Dyadobacter pollutisoli: one gene and its partner. The protein of the gene in region 1 binds, or shares a complex with, the protein of each later gene. Links are inferred from orthologs where the notes say so. Each region holds a gene or a part of one and is shown on either strand. Other genes may lie near its edges.

Region 1 (6,032 bases):
TACCGGCTATTTTGTTTTTTATCAAAAAATGTGATCCATTTCAATGGTCGTCCTGATCTTCCACCCGAAGTGACAGCAGTCCCGCCACGATCATCGAAAGCCCGCCGATCACCAATGCGTAAATCGGTTCTCCATTAAAGAATTGCTTGATCAGAAAGCCGAGCAAAGCGGCGGCGACTATTTGCGGAATGACTATGAAGAAGTTGAACAACCCCATAAAATAACCCATTTTCCTGGGAGGCAGCGAACCTGCCAGCATGGCGTAGGGAATGGATAAAATAGACGCCCAGGCCACTCCGATGCCTATCATTGACAGCATCAGATATTTGGCATCCGGTAACAAGTATACCGATAGCAATGCAATACCGCCAGCCAGCAAGCAGATCATATGCGTCAGTTTTCGGCTGGTTTTCAATGCGATAACAGGTATTATAAATGCTACCAATGCTGAAATACCATTGTAAACACCCATACATAACCCTACCCAGTCGGCGCCGTCGTTGTATAATTTACTGGTAGGATCGGATGTCCCGTATAAGTGGCTGGTCACGGCGGGCGTCATATAGATCCACATGGCAAAAAGTGCAAACCATGAAAAGAACTGCACGACAGCAAGTTGCTTCATCGTAGCAGGCATGTTCTGCAGGTCGCTCATGATCATCACAAATGCCGACCCTTCACTTTTATCTTTGGCGACTACTCCTGCTGCTACAAAAAGGAGTCCCATGACGAGAATCCCGAGCGAAAAAATATACAGTTCTTTATTGAGATCACGGCTGATGAACCATAGTGTGAATGCCACTCCCGTAAGTGAAAACATAAAACCCTGTCGCAAAAGCTTTTGTCGCTTGCTGGCAGCAATTGCGGTAGGATGCAACAGTGGTGTTTCAGATTGTTGTTTTGAAAATGTGTGTAACTGTTCCGGGGTGTATTCTCTCGATTTCGCCACAGTCCATATCACTGCCAGCAAAAAAATGAAACCACCCAGATAGAACGACCATTTGACGGAATCCGGCACGATACCTTCCGGCGCCTGGTTGGAAATATTAAACCAGTTGGTGAAAATATACGGGAGAGAAGAAGCGACAATCGCGCCGGTGCCGATAAAGAAACTCTGCATCGCGAAACCGGAAGTACGCTGCCTCGATGGCAGATTGTCGCCTACAAAGGCCCTGAATGGCTCCATTGTAATGTTAATGGAAGCATCCAGTATCCACAATGTGCCGGCGGCAAACCAAAGTCCCGGGGAATTGGGCATGACCAACAGCGAGAGAGACGCCAGTATGGCGCCAGCCAGAAAGTAAGGTCGTCGACGACCCAGCCGGGTCCAGGTGTGGTCACTGAAATAGCCGATGATAGGTTGTATGACCAAGCCGGTTAGTGGGGCTGCTACCCAGAGAATGGGAATGTCGTCGACCTTCGCCCCGAGCGTCTCGAAGATCCGGCTGACATTGGCATTTTGTAATGCAAATCCAAATTGAATGCCCAGGAAGCCGAAGCTCATGTTCCATATGTCCCAAAAGGGAAGCAACGGCTTGGTATCAAATGCTTCGCTTGTGGAGGGAGTATTGGAAGCCATCGAACTGATTTTTAGATATGATAGGAAGCAAATCAGTCCAAAAGTAGGATAGTTTCCGGGTTTTCAAAATTTAATTTTGAAAGGTTATTTTAGGATTAAATAATTAATGCATTTGGATTATCAAACGGTCTGAAACTGAAAAAGCCCGGATTGCTCCGGGCCTTTTCAGTTGAAAACGATCATGACTACCGGCTTAGGTAGAGATTACGCTCGCCATATATTCTCTGGAAGAAATCGTCCTGTAAATCATCAATGAAGTAAATGGCTTCACCGGTTGATTTCATCTCAGGGCCGAGTTCTTTATTTACATTCGGGAACTTGTTGAATGAGAACACAGGGATTTTAATTGCCCAGCCTTTTTTCACAGGATTGAAAGTGAAATCCGATAGCTTTTTGTCACCCAGCATCAGCTTGGTGGCATAATTAACATATGGCTCCTGATAAGCTTTGCAGATGAAAGGTACCGTGCGGGAAGCTCTCGGGTTGGCTTCGATCACATACACAACCCCATTTTTGACGGCGAATTGTACGTTGATCAACCCTTTCACATTCATTGCAAGAGCAATTTTACGGGTATGTTCTTCAATTTGACGGATTTCGTCTTCGGTAAGGTCAAATGGAGGCAATGCAGCATGAGAGTCGCCGGAGTGAATTCCCGCTGGCTCGATATGTTCCATCACACCAATGATGTACGCGTCTTCGCCGTCGCAAATCGCATCGGCTTCTGCTTCCAGGGCACCTTCCAGGAAGTGATCGAGAAGGATATTGTTGTCCGGAATGTCATGAAGGATTTTTACAACATGCTGTTCCAGTTCTTTTTCGTTGATCACGATCTTCATATTCTGGCCACCCAAAACGTAACTTGGACGTACCAGCAAGGGGAATCCTAATGTGCGTGACAGTTCAACCGCAGCGTCAGATGTCCTCACTGTTCCAAACTGTGGAAAAGGAATTTCCAGTTCTTCCAGTAATGAAGAGAAACGTCCGCGATCTTCGGCCCAGTCGAGTGAGTGATAGCTGGTACCGATGATTTTTACACCATATTTTTCCAGTTTTTCAGCCATTTTGAGGGCCGTCTGGCCACCCAGCTGAACGATCACACCTTCCGGTTTTTCATGTTCAATGATGTCGAAAACGTGTTCCCAGAAAACCGGTTCAAAGTATAATTTGTCAGAAATATCAGGGTCGGTTGAAACCGTTTCAGGGTTACAGTTGATCATGATCGTTTCATAACCTGCTTCTTTTGCAGCCAGCACACCGTGTACGCAGGAGTAGTCAAACTCAATCCCTTGTCCGATCCTGTTTGGTCCTGAGCCCAGCACTACCACTTTTTTGCGGTCGCTTACAATCGATTCATTGTCAGGGAATTCCTGTGAGGTATTGAATGTAGAGTAGTAGTAGGGCGTTTTCGCTTCAAATTCCGCCGCGCAGGTGTCTACACATTTATATACACGTTTAATACCCATAGCTTTTCTCTTGTCGTACACCTTACTTTCTTTGGTATTCAACAAATGAGCGATCTGGCGGTCAGCATAACCTTTTTGTTTTGCTGTCAAAAGCAAGTCTTTAGGAAGGTCATCCAGGTCAAATTTTTCAATTTCATGTTCCAGTTCGATCAGTTCTTCAATCTGGCGGAGGAACCACGCATCAATTTTGGTCAGGTTCTGAATGGTTTTGAATGACAAACCAATCTTGAATGCATCATATATGTGGAAAAGCCTGTCCCAGCTCGGATGTTTCAGGCTGTATTTGATCGCCTCCTGATCACGCAGCTCGCGACCGTCAGCCCCCAAACCATTTCTGCGGATTTCCAGTGACTGACATGCTTTTTGCAGCGCTTCCTGGAAATTACGTCCAATACCCATGGCTTCGCCCACAGACTTCATCTGTAAGCCCAATGAGCGATCGGCGCCTTTGAATTTATCAAAGTTCCAGCGGGGAACCTTCACAATCACGTAGTCAATAGAAGGCTCGAAAAATGCCGAAGTACTCCCTGTGATCGGGTTGATCAGCTCGTCCAGGTTGTATCCGATCGCCATTTTAGCAGCGATTTTCGCGATAGGATAACCGGTCGCCTTGGATGCAAGTGCTGAGGAGCGGGAAACACGTGGGTTGATTTCAATCGCAATGATCTGATCATCAGCTGGATTAACTGAGAACTGAACATTACATCCACCTGCGAATTTACCGATGCCGTCCATCATTTTGATGGCCAGGTCGCGCATTTGCTGGTAAAGCGTATCCGGGAGCGTCATCGCGGGAGCAACCGTAATACTGTCGCCCGTGTGTACGCCCATCGGATCGAAGTTTTCGATCGAGCAGATAATGATGAAGTTACCTTTGCTGTCACGGAGCAGTTCGAGCTCGTATTCTTTCCAGCCCATTGCACTTTGTTCTACCAATACTTCGTGTACCGGGGAAGCGTGCAAGCCATTATTCAATGCTTTGTCGAAATCCTCTTCTCTTTCTACAAAACCGCCACCTGTTCCGCCAAGTGTGAAAGAAGGACGGATTACCAGCGGGAAGCCGATTTCCTGTGCAATTTCTTTTCCTTCCAAAAAGGAACGGGCAGTACGACCTTTGCAGACATTTACATTCAATTCAAGCATTTTCAGACGGAATTTCTCCCTATCCTCCGTGGTCTCGATCGCTTTGATGTCCACACCGATGATGTCGATGTCATATTTCTTCCAGATACCTGCTTTGTCACAGTCAATGGCAAGGTTCAATGCAGTCTGCCCACCCATGGTAGGAAGTACCGCATCGATGGGTTTGCCCATTGCCTTATGCTTTTCCAGAATTTCAACGATATACTTCTTTTCCAATGGCAACAGATAGACGTGATCTGCACTGATCGGGTCAGTCATAATCGTTGCAGGATTTGAGTTGATCAAGACCACCTCTATTCCTTCTTCGCGTAGTGAACGGGCTGCCTGAGAACCGGCATAGTCAAACTCGCACGCCTGACCGATGATAATTGGACCTGAACCGATAATTAGAACGGAATTGATATTCGTATTTTTGGGCACAGTAAATGGTAATTTGTAGAAATGAGGAAATACTTTTAAACAACTTTTGGGGTTGCCTGTTGCTGTATGAGCAGGGGGTACGTCCAAAAATTCCACAAAGTTAATTCACATATCCGAAAAAGAAGGGTAGGATGTCTGAAATTACTGTGATTTCTTGAAGATTGTAAATTAAATACCTGTTTATCAGGTGGTTATTGACATTAAAATTCCTTGATGTCATTGAAGCGGGACAATTGAAGGGGCCGAAATGTCAAAATCCCTCAATCGAAGCGGCACGTTTCCGCTTGCCCCAATGCGGAAAACAGATGTGTTTCCCGGAATGTTAGGGTAGTAGCCAAAGCGCAGTTGCAAAGTGTTAAATGTCAGGTTTTCGTTCCTCAGTCTCAGACCGAGGCCGTAGCCTTGATATAAAGGACTTTTCCATAAAGATGCCCCGCCATTGACCAATCCGAGATCCGCGAAAACAAAATAGGCAATGCGGAACCCTAGCAAACTTTTATCAGAGAAAAATACGGTCTCAGTACCTAATGTCAGCCTCTTAGTACCGATCAGCTGGTCGTTGTTAATGCCCCTGATCCCTTGCTCACCACTGATATTGAGATAGTCGAGCCGGTCACGGCGAATACCGTGAGTGTAGCGAAAAACGAGAAATTGCCTGAAAAAGCTGTACCGGAAAGGAATCAGGTTACTGATGTAATTGAGTTGCCCATTGATCACGCCCTGCTGGGCGTGCCCATTTTTTGAGTAAGTACCCATATTCGCGATGCCATACAAATAGCCCAGGTTGTGGGGCAGATATTTTCCGGTAGCATATTGAATACCGCCATAACCTCTCGCACCGAACTCGGTATTTTCCTGCCCGATTGTGAGTGCAAATAAGCTACCTATGGGTACGTCCTCCGTTCTACCAAAGCCATAAATCAAAACGTCCCTCCGATAGTTTCGGTTTGAATAACCAAGGCTGATCAATGTAGTGGTCCGGTTCCAGTAAATTTTGTTCAGGTCGGCTGCGACCGGCGGACGTTCGTCAAAATCATACTTGCTATGGCGAACTGCCGTGACTATCCGCGAGTCTTTGCTTAAACGACTGTTGGGAAAGGGAAACTTGAATGCCCGGCCCAACCATATGTCGTAATATTTATAATCGGTGGGGTATACCGGTAGGGGAACATCCGGGTTGTCTAAAAAACGCCGATACTGCTGTGTTTTGTAATGACCAATTTCCACAGAACCAGCATACTTCGTTTCATTGGTAAGAAATCGGCGGTAGAAACGGATCGATTGTTCTTTCAGGTCTTTTTCAAATATAAAGTTTGCTTGCCCCGTGATGAAGGTTTTGCCGATATAAGGGACCGTATAAATCGTCCTGAATTGAAATTTCTGAGCATTGGCATCTGTATCCTTCGCATCCCAGCGAATAGCCG
Region 2 (4,287 bases), 2.8 Mb from region 1 along the record:
CGGCTCCTGCCCCAAAGTACCTTCGGTAACAGCCAGGTTAATTTTAACAAGATCCTGATATACTACGCGTCCGGCGCCGAGGTTGGTGTGGCCTACTTCTGAGTTACCCATTTGTCCGTCAGGAAGGCCTACCGCCAAGCCACTTGCTTCCAGCTTGCTATTAGGATATTTTTGCAAAATACTGTCGTAAAAAGGCGTATTTGCAGCAATGACAGCTGAACGGTTTTCCTCGCCGAATTTGGCGATCCCCCAACCGTCCATGATTATAAGAATTACTTTCTTGTTCAATGTGGTGGAAAATTAAAAATTAAGAATGGTGCTGAGAGGATGATAAGACTATTCCTCTTTTTTACTTTCAACAGGCTGATTGTTTTCGTCAACAATCACGTATACCTCTTCATTGGGCCTGCGCATCATGAATTTCTCGCGCGCCCATTTTTCGAGCATCTTTGGATTTCCAAACACTTCATTGCGTTCCTTTTTCACTTGTCCGATCTTTTCGAGCAGGACGGCTTTTTCCTTTTCCAGGTCTTTCATTTTCATGCGATTGGAAACTACCACCCGCATGTTGTTATTATCAAGGAATAGTATCCACACCAACCACGCAACAAACGTGGCGATATAGAAATTTTTCATCGAATTGAGTGACCAGAATGAGTTGTTTTTCATTTTGAGATACCCTAAAACGAGAACCGGAGCTTATGGCTCCGGTTCTCAATGGAAATATTAGAATTTCAATCCTGGGAAGTATGCGCTTTCGCCAAGCTCTTCTTCGATACGCAGCAATTGGTTGTATTTCGCCATACGGTCAGAACGCGAAGCAGAACCTGTTTTGATCTGTCCTGTGTTCAATGCAACCGCAAGATCCGCGATTGTAGAATCCTCAGTTTCACCTGAACGGTGTGACATAATGCTCTTGTAGCTGTTACGTTTTGCAAGGTTAACAGTGTCAATGGTTTCAGTCAAAGAACCAATTTGGTTTACTTTAACAAGAACTGCATTGGCAATCTGTGATTCAATTCCTTGTTGCAAACGTGTTACGTTTGTTACGAACAAATCATCACCTACCAACTGGCATTTGCTACCAACAGATTCAGTCAAAGTTTTCCAACCAGCCCAGTCATCCTCATCCATACCGTCTTCGATAGAAATGATAGGATATTTAGCAACCCACTGAGTCCAGTAGTCAGCCATTTCAGGCGACGTCAGTTTACGGCCATCTGATTTTTTGAAATGGTACAATCCATTTTCGTAGAATTCAGAAACGGCAGCATCCATAGCAATGAAGATTTCTTCGCCTGGCTTATATCCAGCTTTCTCGATAGCCTGGATTACGATCTCGATAGCCTCTTCGTTGGATTTGATGTTAGGAGCAAAACCACCTTCATCACCTACGTTGGTAGAATATCCTTTGCTTTTCAAAACCGTTTTAAGTGTATGGAACACTTCAACACCCATACGTAGCGCCTGAGAGAATGTATCAGCTTTCGCAGGCATGATCATAAACTCCTGGAAGTCGATAGAGTTATCTGCGTGGCTTCCACCATTCAGAATGTTCATCATCGGAACAGGTAGGGTATTAGCATTCGTACCTCCTACGTAACGGTACAATGGAAGGTTAGCTTCCTGTGCAGCAGCCTTCGCAGCAGCCAGTGACACACCCAAAATTGCATTAGCACCTAACTTGCTTTTGTTAGGAGTACCATCCAATTCCAGCATGATTTTATCGATCAGGTTTTGTTCAAAAACCGAGCAGCCAATCAGTTCAGGGAAAATAATATCATTTACATTTTCAACCGCTTTCAAAACCCCTTTTCCAACATATACGCTCTTGTCATCATCACGAAGTTCAACGGCCTCATGCTTTCCGGTGGAAGCACCAGACGGAACAGCAGCGCGTCCTAAATAACCATTTTCGGTACGAATATCTACTTCTACTGTGGGGTTTCCTCTTGAATCCAGAATTTGTCTTGCATGTACTGATTGAATCGTACTCATTTGCAGCTTGTGGTTTTGATTAAAAAATTGAATATGTTAACGCTACAAAATAACACAAAAAAATTGTCATCCATAAACAGAAGCGCATTTAAACCTAAATTTACATACTCATTTTGCCAATCATTTAATAGGATGTTAACACGCGGTATGATTGCGCCGCTACTTCTTCGGATTGTAACGGTAGATGCTCAGACACAATTGTTTAAAAAAATGTCATATAACAAAAAATCCCTCGGTCGAGGGATTTTTTGTTATATATTTAATTTGCGCTTAGCAAACTGATGAACTCATCAAAAAGGTAGCGCGAATCGTGCGGTCCCGGAGACGCTTCCGGGTGATACTGTACTGAGAAGGCAGGATAATCCTTTCTTCTTATACCTTCAATCGTTTTGTCATTCAAATTAACGTGGGTGATCTCCACATCCGGATGGCTTTCGATCTCGTCGTGGTTGACCGCAAACCCGTGATTTTGAGAAGTTACCTCACACATTCCTGTTATCAGGTTTTTTACAGGGTGGTTCAACCCTCTGTGACCGTGATGCATTTTATATGTGTTGATACCGCTCGAAAGCGCCAGCAATTGATGGCCAAGGCATATCCCAAATAATGGCTTGCTGCTCTTAATCATCTGATTCACATTTTCCACCGCATATAACATCGCCGAAGGATCGCCCGGACCATTGGATATAAAAAATCCATCTGGTTGCCACTCCATTACTTCCTCAAATGGCGTTTTGGCCGGGAAAACTTTGCAATAGCAGCCTCTTGAAGTCAGGTTAGTAAGAATGCTTTTCTTAATACCATAGTCCATTACCGCGATCCGCCATTTACTATCCGCTTCATTTCCTACGAAGTAAGCTTCCTCGGTTGTTACCTGAGAAGATAATTCCAGGCCATCCATTGAAGGGATTTTCTTCAATTCTTCCATCAGCAAAGCTTCATCCAGAATCTCGGATGAGATAATTGCATTCATTACACCTTTCTCTCTCACGTGTCTTACCAGGTGTCTTGTATCGACATTGCTGATACCAACGATATTTGCTCTCTCAAAATACTCCTGCAACGAAAAGTCGGCAGTATCACGCGAGTAGATCTGAGAAAACGTATTGCACACCATTCCCCTGATCTTCACCGAAGCCGATTCCTCCTCATCTTCCAGTTGCACGCCATAGTTCCCAATGTGTGAATTGGTGTTGACGATGATTTGCCCATAGTACGAAGGATCAGTGTAGATTTCCTGATAACCTGTCATTCCGGTATTAAAGCAAATTTCACCGCCAGTTGTTCCATGTATTCCCAAAGCTAGTCCTTTGTATGCTGTTCCGTCTTCAAGCAACAACAGAGCTTCCTTTTTTTGATTCATATATGGTTAAATCTATTTTTTCCGCTTGTAAAGAGGTGCCCTCTTCAATGGTCTATTTAAATTTTCTGCAAAAGTACAGATTTTTACTCATAAAAAAGGGTTAAACGAAACCGTTCAACCCTTTTCCTATATTGATGTTATTACCAAAACTATTCTTTGTCAGTGTTGCCTGGTAATTCGTCTGTTTCCGGAGCTTCATCAACAGCAGGTTCTGATTCTGCAACAATTGGATGATCTGCCTTTTTCACAGGAGCCGCAGAAACTTCTGTTTCTGATCCTTCTGCTTTTTTACCGCCTCTTCTGCTACGACGTGTTTTTGCTGGTTTATCAGCGTTTGCCAATAGAAGAGCGTCATTGAAATCAACTAACTCGATTAAAGCGGTTTCCGCTGCATCACCAAGACGGCTGCCCAATTTGATGATACGGGTATATCCACCCGGACGAGCTGCAATTTTATCTGAAACAACTCCAAAAAGCTCTTTTGTAGACTCTTTGTCATTCAGATAAGAAAAAACTACCCTTCTATTGTGTGTAGAATCTTCTTTTGCACGCGTTAGCAGAGGCTCAACATACTTACGAAGTTCTTTCGCCTTTGCTAATGTTGTTTCAATTCTTTTGTGAAGAATCAAAGAGGAAGCCATGTTAGAAAGCATTGCCTTACGGTGTGATGCTGTTCTTCCTAAATGATTATCTTTCTTACCGTGTCTCATTGTTTTGTTGTTTAGTTGCTTCGAGCTGCGAGTAACTGCGCGCTACAGAATACATACTTATGATGGAATATTAATTAATCCTCGTCCAGGCGATATTTCGCCACGTCCATTCCAAATGTGAGTTGTTTGTCAGCAACAAGTTGCTCCAACTCAGTAAGAGATTTTTTACCAAAATTACGGAACTTCATCATGTCCGAAATTTCCAGCCTTACCAAA

The links. Proteins that work in one complex are often made in the same cells at the same time.
Region 2: the proteins of carB (region 1) and carA are in contact, whole or in part, in a solved structure (PDB 1KEE), measured with the Escherichia coli proteins. The link is inferred for Dyadobacter pollutisoli from one-to-one orthologs.

The regions. Positions count from the first base shown.
Region 1 is NZ_CP112998.1:4,050,067-4,056,098, reverse strand. The notes cover bases 1,565-4,977. They hold carB (carbamoyl-phosphate synthase large subunit), read right to left. Parts: upstream 4,609-4,977; coding sequence 1,765-4,608; downstream 1,565-1,764. Other genes in these bases: ON006_RS16590 (BamA/TamA family outer membrane protein), read right to left, coding at 4,825-4,977; ON006_RS16600 (MFS transporter), read right to left, coding at 1,565-1,579. Outside these bases: more of ON006_RS16600, read right to left, coding at 41-1,564; more of ON006_RS16590, read right to left, coding at 4,978-6,032. UniProt on the Escherichia coli protein: Large subunit of the glutamine-dependent carbamoyl phosphate synthetase (CPSase).
Region 2 is NZ_CP112998.1:6,860,464-6,864,750, reverse strand. Bases 1,310-4,287 are described here. They hold carA (glutamine-hydrolyzing carbamoyl-phosphate synthase small subunit), read right to left. Parts: upstream 3,362-4,287; coding sequence 2,258-3,361; downstream 1,310-2,257. Other genes in these bases: ON006_RS28505 (DNA-directed RNA polymerase subunit alpha), read right to left, coding at 4,146-4,287; rplQ (50S ribosomal protein L17), read right to left, coding at 3,511-4,071; eno (phosphopyruvate hydratase), read right to left, coding at 1,310-1,998. Outside these bases: gpmI (2,3-bisphosphoglycerate-independent phosphoglycerate mutase), read right to left, coding at 1-288; ON006_RS28525 (FtsB family cell division protein), read right to left, coding at 337-669; more of eno, read right to left, coding at 727-1,309. UniProt on the Escherichia coli protein: Small subunit of the glutamine-dependent carbamoyl phosphate synthetase (CPSase).